Regions from separate parts of the Lactococcus sp. FSL K6-0773 genome, predicted to be linked through region 1. Evidence: riboswitches for the same ligand, from Rfam matches in the RefSeq annotation. Region 1 holds a riboswitch; the other holds the start of a gene.
The links. A riboswitch is a leader RNA that binds a small molecule or an ion and turns the genes downstream of it on or off. The one in region 1 is predicted to bind magnesium.

Region 1 (3,425 bases):
TATCTATTGGTGAAGGATTTGTTTTTTGAGCGACTAAAATCACGCGCATTCCTTCTTCGTTAAGTTCATCAACTTTTTTCAGAATGTATGCTCTGAGTTCAGGAGTTAAATGAACAACATTTCCCTTATCTTCGACTAAAGTACAGATGTCTAACATTTCTTCAGCTGCACCTTTAGTAATCATTTGCGTTTTTGAAGTCGCTCCATTAGTATTGCTTTTTACTACAACACTCATCCGACGTCTTTCAAAATCAAAAGGAATTTCATCAACTTTTGTATATTTACTACTTAGACCACCCAGTTCAGGATTTTTATCTTGCTTGGCTTCGGCTCCTTCAATAATTGCCAAATCCATTAAATTCTTTAAACCAGTTTGGTAGTAACTATTCAAAAATCCATGTCTTAATACTCGAATATTTTCTTGCCCATGAATATCTAAATGACGCATTAATACTACTTTATCTTGTGTTAATGTTCCAGTTTTATCAGTGCAGAGAATATTCATTGAACCTAGATTTTGAATAGAATTTAGGTTCTTGATGATTGTTTTTTCTTTTGACATTGTGACTGCACCTTTTGCTAGGCAAGTTGTCACAATCATTGGTAACATTTCTGGTGTTAAACCAACAGCAACTGCTAAAGCAAATAGTGCAGCTTCCATCCAATCACCTTTAGTGAAACCATTGATCAATAAGACAAATGGAACCATAACTAACATAAAGCGAATAAGGACCCATGAAACTGAGTTAACGCCTTTTTCAAAAGTTGTTTTAGTTGAGTCTTCGGTTACACTTTTTGCCATTTCACCAAAAATGGTCGCATCTCCAGTTGCAATTACAACTCCATAAGCACTACCAGAAATGACATTTGAACCCATGAAGGCTAGGTTTACTGACTCTGTGATTGAATCATCTTTTTCATCAGTAGCTAAATCTAGTTTTTCTACTGGTTCGCTTTCACCAGTTAAAGAGGCTTGGCTGATAAATAAGTCTTTTGCTTGAATAATCCTAAGGTCTGCTGGAACCATGTCTCCAGCTGATAGATGGATAATATCGCCTACGAGAACTTCTTCAATAGGAATCTCTTGACTTCCTGATTCTAATCTATGAACGTTTGTCGTCGTCGTAATCATTTTTAAGAGATTCTCAGCAGCATTTCCACTTCTAGTCTCTTGAACGAAACGCAGAATTCCTGAGATTAAAACCATTGTAGTAATGATAATGAGTCCTTGGGGATTTTTCTCACCAGGAGCTGCTAAGATAATATCCGTAAAAGCTGAAACTAATGCTAAGACAAACAATATAATGGTAAAAGGATTGATGAACGCTTGATAAAGCCGTTTAATAAGTGAACTTTTTTTACCACGCGTAATCGTATTATCTCCATATTGTTCACGAGAGATTTCTACTTGTTCTTCACTTAATCCTTTATTTGATGTTTTAAATTTTTGAAATAGCTCCTCTTTTGTAGAAGTTTTTGCAAATTCTAATCTTGCATTTATTTCATTGTTATCTACAAATGTTGTAGCTCTTTTTGTGTTTTCGAGTGTTTTTCTAATTTTTTTCATTGGTCTGTACCTCATATTCTATAATATTTTTGCGTGTACAGTCCCAAACGTTAGGCACTTTAAAGAAGGTGATAAAAACGGAAAGCTGCTCTTATCACGTTAATTATCTGCGGCCTATCAGGCTCGGGACTATTAATGGTCTGGGATTCCATTTCCGTTTTTCACCTCCTTTTTTAAATACAAAAAACCTTGCCTACAAAACTTGAACGTAGGCAAGGGAATAATTCCAAAAAAGATATCACTATTATAGAGCGAATCAGTTACAAGCTATCGTTCAAGCTTTAGCTCCGCAGGGCGATGTTGTTGCACTATTTCACGCCTTGTTTTTCGACGTGAACTGTTGGCCCTCTCATCGTGTCTCCACGACTCTGCGGCAGCAACCCGTATCCCTGCGGTAGCCTCACCTACCGACGGCTATGCTTATGGCATAACCAAAACAATTATAACTGTTCTTTCTATTTTTGTCAATCTTTTTTTATTATTTAATTTATGATAGACTCTGTTGCACCATTCATTGCCCAATCTTTTGATAAAAATAACGAATTATCAATATGATAGTTGACCTTACTTGGTGTCTTCATGAATTTTTCAATTGCTTTGTCTGTAGCCAACCAACCTTTAGTACCAAAGTGGACAGTGTCACCAGAGGCATAAGGCGTGTTATACATATCTGTTAAGTCAGCAATTTGATAAAAGCCTTGACTGCGCAATTGTGTTTTAATTTTAGAGCTGAAATTTTCGAGTGTTGCTTTTGATACTCCAGTGTAAGATGACCATGAGCCATTTACTGGTTGAATAACAAATAAAACATCATTATTATTTTTGGCAAACACATTTAAGAGCTGTTGGAAATCCTGATACTCTGGGCTTTCTAAATAGGTAACATGCTTTTTAAAATTTTCAAGATGTTTGTATTTGGATTTTATTTTCTTATCCCAAACTTTATTATTGATTTGGAAAGGATTGTTATTTGAACTATCTTTTCCTTGATCAACTGCCAATTTTTCTAAGTTTTCAGAGGTTGGATCATTGGGTAATTCTTTAGCAAACTTATTAATTTTTGGTGTAAGTCCAAGAGGTTGTGCTGTGAATTGTGAAACACTTGAGAAGAGTAAATCTTCTTTTCGCCAAAATTGAAGATTGGTCGCCACAGTCATTTTTTGTAGAGTGGTCAGTGGTTTTTTATCTGCTAGACGTTCTAGAGAATTATAAATCGTCTCTTCAGATTTAAGCGATCTAAATCTTAATAAATGTTTTGCAAGTTGGGTGGTGGTATTTTCTTTAGGATCTGCTTCTTTTAACCAACCGTAAATCTCACCTTTGGATACAAAGTTTTTCAATTCACTTTCAACAATTCCTTGTTTTGAAAACCATTGTGGACTAATGACAAAAACAATTTTACGATTTTTTAACTCATTTGCCACAGAGTTCATGTAGAAAAAGTGGGTTAAAGTAGTTGTTCCTGGTTGTCCTACTAAGAATGGCGTAAAACCAGAATTGTATTTTTTGAAATAGGCACTTGGGTGAAAAGAATCCACATGTTCCATTTCTGATGAACCAAGAACTGGTAAAAACTCGGGGTCTGAATAGGCTTGTTTTTTAATTGAATAGCCTGTAAAGCTTGGAGTATTTAGTGGTGATTGAGCAAATTTAATAAGTTGGTCTTTTGAGTATTTCATACCAACATTTATTGGGAGAAATATCAGTAAGCCAACAAGGGCTAAAGCTGCAATTAATGGGCCAATGGCTCTAAAAATTTTAATTTTCATCCTTTTTTTCCTGAACGCGTGCTGCTATTTTATTTGCTGTATTCCAATCTTCACGGTCCATTTCTGATGGTGGAAGACTGATATCAAAA
Region 2 (3,425 bases), 350 kb from region 1:
CTTGAACATAGATAACCGCACTAACTGCCACGACTAAAATAACAAAAAGGGACATAAAACGAACAAAATATACTTTTTTAGACCTTTTTATTTTTTTCTTTTGTCTAATTTCTTTTCTTTTCATATCAAGAATACTTCTTTCTTTTATTAAAAATTATAACTTACTTAAACTCTTTAATTTTTCGTCAGCCGAGCTATTCAAAACCAGTCCTACTGCCAAAGTTGAAATTAAAAATGATGATCCACCTTGTGATAAAAAGGGAAAGGTGACACCTGTTTCTGGAACCAAACCAATTGCTCCACCTAAATTGACAAAAACTTGTATCAACAAAAAAGATGAACAACCAATTGAAATCATTGAATTAAATGGATCTTTTGCCCGCATCCCCACCAAAAGCATTCGGGTAATCATGAAAAAAATGACAGCTAGGATTATAATTCCACCAATGATTCCCAATTCTTCTACTATTACTGAAAATATAAAATCTGTATGAGCTTCAGGCAAAAATCCTTGTTTTTCAATCGAATTCCCCAGCCCTCTTCCAAACCAGCCACCATCTACAATCGCATAATATGAATTAGCAAGTTGATGACCCGAAGAAGCCAAGTCAGTAAAAGGATTAACAAATGCTTTAAATCGAGCATTAATATAAGATCCTGGAATCAAATCGCCTCCACTGATAAAAAGAAAGAGCAAAAAACTAAGACTAATCGTAAGCAACATCTTCCCATAACCTGAAAACCATCGCCAAGAAATTCCACTTGCACCAATCATTATCAAGGCTAAGAGCCCAATAATTGCTGTATTTCCTAAATTAGGCATACTGAGTTCCACTATCATTAGTAAGATAATCGGAAATCGCCATCCCCCTACAACTTTTTTTATGAGATTGTTACCCTTAAAAATTGCTTGAATATCATTTTTCTCAATCTCTTCTTGTCTGTTAGAAAAGATAGAAGCAAGAAACCAAACTGTAAAAAGTTTTGCAAATTCAACCGGCTGAATAGTTCCAATCCCTGATAAGGGAATCCATCCATGCGCTCCATTCGCTGATGTATTAGGACCCACCCTTGAATAAATCATCAGCAAGATAATAATTAGAAAAATTATTTTTAAAATCTTTTCATTTTTTATAATTCTTAATTTTACTCGATAAATAATAATTAAAGCCACAAAACTTATAATTATAAAAACTCCTTGAGAAATTGCCAATCGATAAGGAGATAGTCCTCGGTTAATTTGATAGGGGACAGTTGCTGAAAACACCATGAGTAAGCCAACAGCTGAAAGAATCAAATAAGGAATCAAAATAGATAAATCTAAAAAACTATTTTTTGTAATTTTTTTATCCATAAATGAATCCCTCTTCGTTAATTTTCCAAATGAACGCCAAGAGTATTTCTAGTTGCAAATCAATGAATAACTTTTTCTTTCTTATTTTTTTATTTTTTATTGTTGTATGAATTAATATTTTTGTCATCGGCTTGTACCTCAATTTCTGATTTATAGTAGATTTTGATTGTACAGCTCCAACTCAGAGAACTAGATTAGATTGAAGTGATAAAAATGCATTTCCACTTTTAAGCTATCTTTCTTCCTACAGCTCCCAGGGTCTGAGCCACTGTTATTCTGTGCTTCCATTTTCACCACCTCCTTTTTTATAAAAAAATTGCCTACGCCGGTTGAACGTAGACAAGGTATGATTTCAAAAAGATACACTATCAAGTGAACTAAAGTACCCAGTATCGTTCAAGCTTTAGCTCCGCAGGGCGATGTTGTTGCACTATTTCACGCCTTCTTTTTTCGACGTGAACTGTTGGCCCTCTCATCGTGTCTCCACGACTCTGCGGCAGCAACCCGTATCCCTGTGGTAGCCTCACCTACCGATGGTTAGAAAATCTCTAACCAAAATTGCTTAAATTAAATTTTCAAAATATTTCCTAAGCAAAAAAATTATAACACGACCTATACTTTTAGTCAAATAATAAATGCATTACCTAAATTAAATATTTTTTTATTGGATTAAACCTCTTGTTATGACTAAGTTTTTTAGAAATTAGAACTAAGACAAAAATATTATTTTTTAAAATAAAATACCAAAGATTAAAATATACAGACAAAAAGCTTATAATTGAATAATGAATTTCGTTAATAAATAAAAAACTCCCTAGTCAATGCTGACTAAGGAGTTTTTTATTATATTTATCGAATTCCCAAAGCAATACGGGCATAACGACTCATTTTATCAACTGTCCATGCTGGATACCAAACCAAGTTCACCTTGATTTCACCAACTTCTGGCACTTCTTTCAAAGCATCATGAATTTGTTCAGTCAAAAGGTCCGCCAAAGGGCAACCCATTGTTGTCAATGTCATTTTAATTTCTGTAAATCCGTTATCTTCAAAGCTAATTTCATAAACTAATCCGAGGTTGATAATATCAATCCCAAGCTCTGGGTCAATGACGTTTTCAAGGGCAGAGAGAATTTTGTCCTTGATTTCATTCACTTGCTCTTCTGTGTATTTATCTGCCATTTTATCTCCTTAGGCTGTCATAAAAAGCAAAACTTTAAAAGTTGAACGAATGTGCTTTCTAGGACAAATCCAAATTGTCAAATTCTTTTTACAGCTTTATTTTACCAAATTTATTTTAAAATTTCTAGATAAAAAATTACTGACAGAAAATTTTATGAATAAATTTTTTCTGTCAGTAATTTATTTTATGCAAAACGTGAGAATTTCTTGAAGAAACTCAACATGAAAGTAAAGAGAGCGATAATAACCACAAATAGGATTGCTTCTGGTAAAATTGCTCCATTCAAACCAATGGTTTCGCGTAACATTTTTAAACCATAAGTCATTGGTAACCAAGGACTGATGACTTGATATATTTTAGGCGCAAGTTGTAAGGGGTAAGTTCCTGCACTCGTCGCCAGTTGTAGAACTAAGACAACAATCATAAGGAATTCACCAATCTTACCTAGAGCCGTTAAGAAGAAAGTATTGATTGCCATGTAAGCGAAGCTGATTAAAAGTACTGACAACAACATTTCCCACAAATGATTTGGTCTCAATCCAAGAAGAGCAACTGCTCCCCAGACGATGATTCCTTGTAAAAGTGCTACCAAACCATTTGTACCAATTTTCGCCAACATAAATTCGCGACCAGATTTCCATTTTTCACCTGAGAAACCAATTCCAATCACAACATTTGTCGCAAGGGCACCAATAAAGAGAGCAACATTAATCATGTATGGTGTCATTCCTGCACCATTTTCTGGTACATTGTCATGGTCAGTATGTTTAAGTTTCAACGGTGCAGCTACTTTTTTAGCATTTTCATTAGAATTATTAGTTGCTGAGAGAGTATCATCTGCTTTGGTTAACGCTGTTGACAAGTTATTAGCCCCTGTATTTAGCGTTC

Region 2: linked by a shared signal. The riboswitch ahead of MHB61_RS04260 (FtsW/RodA/SpoVE family cell cycle protein) and the one ahead of mgtA (magnesium-translocating P-type ATPase) in region 1 are both predicted to bind magnesium.

Annotation. Positions count from the first base shown of each region.
Region 1 is NZ_JBBOVF010000001.1:535,973-539,397, reverse strand. It holds gene mgtA (magnesium-translocating P-type ATPase) at 1-1,567, opposite strand, end outside; M-box (ykoK) riboswitch at 1,826-1,986, opposite strand; gene dltD (D-alanyl-lipoteichoic acid biosynthesis protein DltD) at 2,050-3,336, opposite strand; gene dltC (D-alanine--poly(phosphoribitol) ligase subunit DltC) at 3,326-3,425, opposite strand, start outside.
Region 2 is NZ_JBBOVF010000001.1:883,993-887,417, forward strand. It holds gene MHB61_RS04255 (LCP family protein) at 1-124, opposite strand, end outside; gene MHB61_RS04260 (FtsW/RodA/SpoVE family cell cycle protein) at 155-1,354, opposite strand; M-box (ykoK) riboswitch at 1,735-1,896, opposite strand; gene MHB61_RS04265 (metal-sulfur cluster assembly factor) at 2,204-2,536, opposite strand; gene MHB61_RS04270 (YhgE/Pip domain-containing protein) at 2,722-3,425, opposite strand, start outside.